Regions from separate parts of the Lysinibacillus irui genome, predicted to be linked through region 1. Evidence: riboswitches for the same ligand, from Rfam matches in the RefSeq annotation. Region 1 holds a riboswitch; the other holds the start of a gene.
What was found. Region 1 has a riboswitch for cobalamin ahead of cobT (nicotinate-nucleotide--dimethylbenzimidazole phosphoribosyltransferase). Riboswitches for the same ligand answer to the same signal wherever they lie in the genome.
Positions count from the first base shown of each region.

Region 1 (4,193 bases):
GATTATTGAATAATTTACCTCATTTTTTCAAAGACAAACTCTCCTGAATTTTCAGAAATATGTTATGATAACATGTAATGAAGGAGGGATTTTGTATGTTTCGATCAATAGCACCCCCAACAATGTCTTTACAGTAGAATCTACTGTTTAGGCATCCGATAACTGATTGCTCATTCTTATTAGATTCTACTGTATAGGCTCAAACTATATGCGTAGAAAGTAGGAATTTTTAATGAGCGGAAAATTAGCATTTGTATTATCTATGGTTATTTTTGGTGCTGTCGGTGTTTTTGCAAGGTATATTCCTTTAGCTTCTAGTGAGATTGCCTTTTGGATGAGTGGCATTGGTGCTTGTTTTTTACTAGTAATTTTTATTTATAAAAAGGAAAGCTTTGCAAGAAGCGCTATTGTCCTGAATAAATGGCCGTTATTAATTTCAAGTGTTGCTTTATGTGGAAATTGGATATTTTTATTTCAGGCGTATAAGGAAACGACCATTGCTAATGCTGCCCTAAGTTATTATTTTGCACCCGTATTGGTCATCTGTTTATCGCCTATTATTTTAAAAGAAAAGCTAGTTGCAAGAAAAATAGTTTATGTTGTTGTAGCACTTATCGGTCTTTTTTTGATAGTGCAAAGTCAGAACGCAGAAAATAGTGGACACTTAATTGGTATTGTCTATGGTCTGATTGCGGCATGCTTTTACACCCTACTAACATTTACAAATAAAAATATTCGCGGGTTAAAGGAACCACATAATACGATTATCCAACTCTGTTTAGCTGCATTTTTCCTCAGCCTCTATATTGTAGGAACGACGGGTTTTCAGGTGATGCAAATAAATTTTGCTTCTATTCTATTACTCATCGTATTGGGCATTGTCCATGCAGGTATAGGATTTTATTTATTCTTTTTAGGCATGTCACAGCTAAAAGGTCAAAGTATAGCTATTCTTAGCTATATTGATCCACTGACATCATTAGTGATCTCCACGATGATTATTGGAGAAAAAATGACGCTGCTACAACTAATAGGAGCCATTCTCCTATTAGGCTCCACATTACAAAGTGAAATCGAAAAAGTGTAAAAGGGTTTGACAGGAAGAATAAGCTGTCGTAGATTTAAAGTAATTTAATAAAAGCATTAGGTGCCCAAAGGGGAGAATAGGGAATAAAGTGAAAATCTTTAGCGGACCCGCCACTGTATAAGGGAGTTCTATAGTAAATACCACTAGCGCGTTGCTGGGAAGGTGCTGTGGAATGTTGAACTTGAGCCAGGAGACCTGCCTATTTGCTTTAAAAGGTATGGATGATGGAAAAGTCTGTAGTTTATTTGTTGTGACGATAAACTACAGGCTTTTTCTTTTTGTCTTAAAAGGAAAGGAGAAATTATCATGCAATTACTACAAAACACGTTACAAAACATCCAAGGTGCTGACATGAAAACGAGGGAGCAAGCAAGAAAGCGTATAGATGCTCTCTGTAAGCCCCCTGGTAGTTTAGGAAAACTAGAGTCCATTGCTGTGCAGCTTTCTGGGATAACTGGACAATTATATCCGCTCGTTGATAAAAAGGTCATTATTATCTGTGCTGCTGATCACGGTGTTTGTGAAGAAGGTGTAACCACGAATCCACAAGATGTTACGGTCTTTCAAACATTAAATTTCCCTCAAGGTGGTACAGGCGTTTGCGCGATTGCAAACATTACCAATGCCAAGGTGGTCACAGTAGATGTAGGGGTGAAAGAAGAGATTCCACACGGTGCAGGTGTCATCATCAATAAAATTAAGTACGGTACAGACAATATGGCAAAAGGACCTGCCATGTCTAAAGAGGAAGCCATTCAAGCAATTGAAGTAGGAATTCATGTGGCGACAGAGGAAATAGCAAAAGGGGCTAATGTACTTGGCACAGGTGAAATGGGCATTGGTAATACAACACCTAGTGCTGCTATTTTAGCTGTATTGACTGGATGTGATCCAATTGAAGTAACAGGGTTTGGGGCAGGTGTAGGCAATGGTGGCATTGCTCATAAAGCAGCGGTTATTAAAAAAGCTATTGAGGTCAATCAACCAGACCCTCAAGACGGTTTAGATGTATTAGCTAAAGTCGGGGGCTTAGAGATAGGGGCCATGACTGGTATCATACTAGGGGCAGCTGTCCATCGTAAGCCGGTTGTGATTGATGGTTTTATTTCAACTATTGCCGCACTTATCGCATATAAGCTTGAACCGAAAGTAAAAGATTATATTATCCCTTCCCATGCTTCAGAGGAACCGGGTGCTAAAATTGCCGCAGCGTTACTCGGCATTGAACCAATGCTACATATGAACATGCGCTTAGGAGAAGGCTCTGGTGCCGCCTTAGCTTTTCCCATTTTAGATGCAGCCTGCTCCATGATGAACAATATGGTGACGTTAGAGGAAGCGATGCAACTATTAGCTAAATAAAAAAGGAATAAGCCTGTATAGTTGCAATACTATTTGGGCTTATTCCCCATTCATTATGCTCGATTTAGCTTACGTAAAGGCAAACGCCATTTCATCATATAGGAAAGAATGCGTAACACTGTGATGATGGCGAATAAAATATAAAGGAAGATGTCTCCTGTAAACACTTCAAATCCAATAATTAGCCCTGCAAGTGCAGCCCAAACACCATACACCTCATCTCGTAGAACTAATGGTTTACGTCTAGCCAATAAATCTCGCACAATGCCGCCACCCGAACCAGTTAAGACAGCAGCTACTATCACAGCACTAATAGGCATATCTAGTTTCACGGCATACAACGCACCTTGAATTGCAAATGCTGATAAGCCAATCGCATCTGTGAAGTTACCCCAACGATGCCAATGCTGAATCAAATGATGAGGGAAAATAAAAAATATAGTAATCGCTGCTAACGCAATTTGAAACATCATATCCTGCCCCCATAAGGTCGTGACAGGTAGTCCAATAAGTAAATTTCGAATAGCCCCTCCGCCAAAAGCAGTTACAATTCCGAGTATATAGACACCGAATAAATCGTATTCTTCTTCCATGGCAATAATTGCCCCAGAAATAGCAAAGGCAATTGTTCCGATAATACTAAAAACCTCCCAAGCCATTCCTTTCACCCCTTCTATTAATAAATAAACTTCTTTTTATGTTAAAAGACTTTTCTTGTAACAAAATCTATGGATTTATGAGCCAAATTCAGTCATTAAACACGCTTCTTGAAACAAGTCCGCACATTAGCTTAGCGTAAAATGCGCTTAGAAACAATAGGCAAGTTTTGCAGGTACACATACAAATTGTTAAGATGATAATGAAATAAAGAAAAAGATCTGTCATGAGCGTTGATATACCAGTAGTTGATTAGCAAATTCTAGAGAGAGTTAGTTCAATTTAGATCATAAAAATCTTACTGATTGAAATGCGGGACAACGGTGAAATGGAGAAGAAAAGAATGACGTTTACATCTAACTTATCAGTACAAACGCTATCATTAGCAGCACAAATAGAGGAGCGAGTTCGACCTTATCATGCAAAGGTCGAAGAAATGGCATTTTATAATCAACAGAAGGTGCTAGCAGCTTTCAGAAAGCATCAAGTAAGTGATTATCATTTACATCCATCAAACGGCTATGGCTATGATGATGAGGGACGCGATAATCTAGAGCGTGTTTATGCGGAAGTATTCGGTGCAGAGGCTGCCATTGTACGACCACAAATCATTTCCGGAACACATGCGATCACGCTTAGTCTATTCGGTGTACTTCGTCCTGGTGATGAGCTGCTTTATATTTCTGGTCAGCCATATGATACATTGCAATCTATTGTCGATGGTGGTGACAAAGATACAGGCTCCTTGAAAGATTATCAAATCGGCTATCGCCATGTCGATTTACTGAATAACCAAGCAATTGATTGGACAGGTGTGGAAGCGGCTATTACTCCGCAAACTAAAATGATTGCAATTCAACGATCTAAAGGTTACGCGACACGACCTTCCTTTACGATTGCAGAAATTGCGGAAATGTGCGCAAAGATTCGTCAATTGGCCCCACAAGCGGTCATTTTTGTAGATAATTGCTATGGCGAGTTCGTAGAAGCACAGGAGCCTACAGAGGTTGGGGCTGATTTAATGGCCGGCTCACTGATAAAAAATCCTGGTGGTGGTTTAGCTAAAATTGGTGGCTATATTGCTGGC
Region 1 covers NZ_CP113527.1:1,127,085-1,131,277, forward strand. The annotation lists gene OU989_RS05325 (DMT family transporter) at 233-1,087, shown strand; cobalamin riboswitch at 1,129-1,304, shown strand; gene cobT (nicotinate-nucleotide--dimethylbenzimidazole phosphoribosyltransferase) at 1,394-2,449, shown strand; gene OU989_RS05335 (trimeric intracellular cation channel family protein) at 2,503-3,108, opposite strand; gene OU989_RS05340 (methionine gamma-lyase family protein) at 3,450-4,193, shown strand, end outside.

Region 2 (4,193 bases), 1.5 Mb from region 1:
CTGCAAATAGTAAAGGCATGGACACAGGGATAATAAAATAGGCAGCTACAAGTAAGGATAGAATCACAATTACTCGAAAAATCAATTTCCTAGCATTAAATTTATTCATAAACTCACCTTCTTTGCGAAAAAATTAAGTTAAGTGTACCATAAATCAAATTTTATTACGTTCTGAATCAATAAAGGTAGGGATAAATTATGGAAAAAGAGATTTTGCAACTTTTTAGTAATCTAACAGAGCGTGACCACGATATTCAATATGAATCTTACGAGGAACTAATGAAAATTATGCAGGAGCCCGTAGATTGGACATATGCAGTATGGGAACAGCTTGTACAAGCACTTACATACAAAGATGGACATGCTCGTGCACGTGCTGCACAAATTTTATGTGCCTTAGCCGCAAAAAGTGATCCAGAAGAAAGGGTATTGGAGGATTTTTTGAAAATTTGGGCTGTGACGTATGATGAGCGATTTGCCACGGCGAGGAACGCGTTACAAGCTATTTGGAAAATTGGATTAGCAGGTCAAGTACAAAGAGACTTAGTTGTCTCGTATCTAGCTAAGAGATTTCAAACCTGTTTGGATGAAAAGCATCCCTCTCTTATTCGCTATGATATTATTATTTCTTTTAAAAAGCTTTATGATCAAACGAATGACTCTAAATTAATAGCTATTGCACACCGCTTAATTGATGAAGAGCACGAAGTTAAACACAAAAAGAAATATAAGGCAGCCATCCGTTCAAAGTAGCGAGATGGTGTTTTTTTGTACAGGATGTAAAGTTTCTATTTGGAGTACAACTGTTTTTTCCTATTAATATATGGTAAACTGCTTTACAAATGAAATATTCTTGCAGAATAAAGGTGCTAACTAGCATAATCGGGAATTCGGTGAAAAACCGAAGCTGTTTCCGCAACTGTAAGTACAGCCATTATAAAGATATACCACTGTCTCCAAGGAGATGGGAAGGTTCTTTATAGCTCATTAAAATTCATTAATGAACTGTACAAGCCAGGAGACCGACCTTTATTTGAACGTATAACAACTCTTCGGAAGCTAGGAGGATATACGGCAAATTACATAGGTAATGTCATAGTAATTGGCAATCATTATGTTATTTTCGTCGTTCCTTTGCTTAAAGGAGCGGCGTTTTTTTATGCTATCGTTCATGTAAGAATTTATCAAAATGGGAAGGGGGTACATCAAGTGAAAAAGGATGCACGTTATTCTTGTTATCCGTTTATGCGTGAGAAGGCTTCAACGGTTGATTATGAGATTCGAACAGATAGTCTCACAACACATCTAGGGGTTGCATTAGCTGCAGTAAAAAAGGAGGATGTACAAGTTGTCGTAGATGATTTGCTGCTTATATTACCTATGGCTTACCATGTCAATGGTTCAGTCCGAGGAAAGCTAGCAGTAACAGAAGAAGATCTTTCTTGGTTAAGCGAACGCTATGACTTTTATGTTCGTCATGTGAAGGAAGAAATACAAAGTTTTGTTTTACCTCAGGGCACAGAGGCTGCTGCTGCTTTACATCTTTGCCGCAGTGAAGCCAAAAAATCATATCGTACATTACATAAGGTTTCAGAGGAACGAGAGGTACCAGCTATCCTTTTCGACTACTTAGGCTTGTTAGCAAATGTATGCTTTGTCATGGCAGTCTATATGAATCACCAAGCAGGTATAGCTGAAATACCGTTTATTAGTAAATCCTATCCAATGAAAAAGAAAAGGGAGAGTAAGAATGAAGAAAGTATTTAATTTCCAATGGCTATCAGTGCTAGTACTAATATTAGTTTTAGCAGGTTGTGGTACCTCAGAAGATACAAAAAATAAAGAGGCTTCACAGGATACGCAACAAACTGAACAAACAACCTACAAAGTAACAGATGATCGTGGTGTAGAAGTAGAATTTAAAGAAGTACCAAAAACTATTGTTTCCTTACAACCAAGTAATACGGAGATTTTATTTGCACTAGGTGTTGGTGAGAAAATCGTAGGAGCAACAGAGTATGACACATATCCAGAAGCAGCACAAAAAATCGAACGAGTATCTGATTCTCAGAATTTCGATAGTGAACGCATTATAGCCTTAAAGCCAGATGTGGTCATTGCTTACACAATTGGCTCTAAGGATGCATTGAAACCATTAGAAGATGCGGGACTGAAAGTATTTGTTATTGAATCTGCCACATCATTTGATGATGTTTATGGGGATATTGAACAACTAGCTGCTGTAATGGGTGTTGAAGATAAAGGAAATGAATTAAACGAACAGATTAAAGCGAAAATTACTGAAGTACAAACAAAGGTGAAAGAAGTAAAAGCACCGAAAAATGTTTATTTAGAGATTAGTCCTAAGCCAGATATTTATACGGCAGGCGCTGGAACTTTCCAGCAAGAAATATTAAATGCAGCCAATGTTAAGAATGTCTTTGCTGATTTAGACAATTGGGCGCAAGTGTCTGAGGAAGAGGTTATTGCGAAAAATCCAGAGGTTATATTAACAACAGTAAACTATACAGAAGATCCTATAGGGGAAATTTTGACACGTGATGGTTGGAATACTGTGAAAGCTATTCAAGATAAAGCTGTACAGTCTCTTGATACTGATATCTCTAATCGTCCTGGTCCACGTATTGGAGAAGCAGTAGAATTAGTAGCTAAAGCTGTGTATCCAGAGTTATTTAAATAACAATTCAAGGCTAGCTGATCTAACGGCTAGCCATTTTTATATGGTTAGTTATTACCTAGCGTGAAAATTGGAATTAATTTAATTTGTTCTATAGAATAAAGGTAAGAATGCTTAATAATTTAGGGAGGGTAGTGAATGGAACAGTTAGATACACAGGTTATTCCGTTTGAGGCAGTCTATAATTTCCGAGATATGGGGGGATATAAGACAAGGGATGGACGTATTGTAAAGAAGGGTTTATTCTACCGATCTGCAGCACTTGGTAAAATGACATCAGCAGATAAAGAGCGATTTGAAATGTTAGGTATTAAAACTATTTTTGATTACCGTGACAACAAGGAAGCACAGCATAATCCTAACCCCGTGTTCTCACATGCTCGATATATTCAAATACCAGCAAAGGGTAATCATGCTTTTGAAATGCCCACAAATGCTGGTGGTAAAGATTTTTATAAAGTAGTAAGCCCCGAAATGTTCCGAAATTTTTATGCGCAAATGCCTTTTAATAATCCCTCATTTAAGGAGCTAATGAAAACCATTCAAAATCCTGATAATTTAGGTCTTGTTCACCATTGTGCAGTTGGAAAAGATAGAACAGGTATAGGAGGCGCCCTGATTTTACTAGCTTTAGATGTACCAGAGGAAACAATCATGGAAGACTACCTAGACACTAATATACACTTACAACCCATGGTGGAAAAAATGGCTCAAGCTATTCAGCATCAGTATAATGAACAAGAATTACAGCAATTTTATGCATTGATGTCTGCTCGTGAAGATTATTTACAAGCAGCATTGGATGCTATGGATGATCTCTATGGCTCAAAGACTGCCTTTATGGAACAGGAATTTGGACTAACAGCTGAAAAACGTAAGCAATTACAGTCTTACTGTTTGACGTAAGGAAAAGCCCTTTCACAAAGCTATGTGAAGGGGATTTTTTGTGTGGAAGCGCTGTCTTATCATAAACCTCTTTACAGTCTGAAAATTTGTGATAAGATACAATAGATTTTCAAGAAAAAGATAGGAGAAGTGAAAGTATTGGCAGACACAATTAAAGAGACAAATAAGTTAAGTCTATTCCATTTAACGTGGCCTATCTTCTTAGAAGTATTTTTATTTATGTTAATGGGACTAGCTGATACTTTTATGCTCAGTGCTTTATCAGATAATGCTGTATCAGGAGTAGGTGCAGCCAATCAATATATCCATATAGCTATCTTGATTCTTGAAGTGGTTGGTAATGGTGCATCCATTGTAGTTTCCCAATACTTAGGTTCAAGACGGTTCTTCGAAGCAGCAAAAATATCAGCTTTAGCTGTTACAATGAATTTGGCCGTTGGGCTTTTGATGAGTATTCTATTTTTCTTCTTTGCTGATCATTTAATGACAATGATGAATTTACAGGGAGAAGTACTCCACTATGCGCAAAGCTATTTAGCAATCATCGGGAGTTTTATTTTCCTTCAGGCTATTATCAATGCTTTAGCTG
Region 2 covers NZ_CP113527.1:4,076,672-4,080,864, reverse strand. The annotation lists gene ytvI (sporulation integral membrane protein YtvI) at 1-109, opposite strand, end outside; gene OU989_RS20495 (hypothetical protein) at 199-753, shown strand; cobalamin riboswitch at 848-1,045, shown strand; gene OU989_RS20490 (hypothetical protein) at 1,210-1,767, shown strand; gene OU989_RS20485 (ABC transporter substrate-binding protein) at 1,751-2,701, shown strand; gene OU989_RS20480 (tyrosine-protein phosphatase) at 2,837-3,604, shown strand; gene OU989_RS20475 (MATE family efflux transporter) at 3,743-4,193, shown strand, end outside.
Region 2: linked by a shared signal. The riboswitch ahead of OU989_RS20490 (hypothetical protein) and the one ahead of cobT (nicotinate-nucleotide--dimethylbenzimidazole phosphoribosyltransferase) in region 1 are both predicted to bind cobalamin.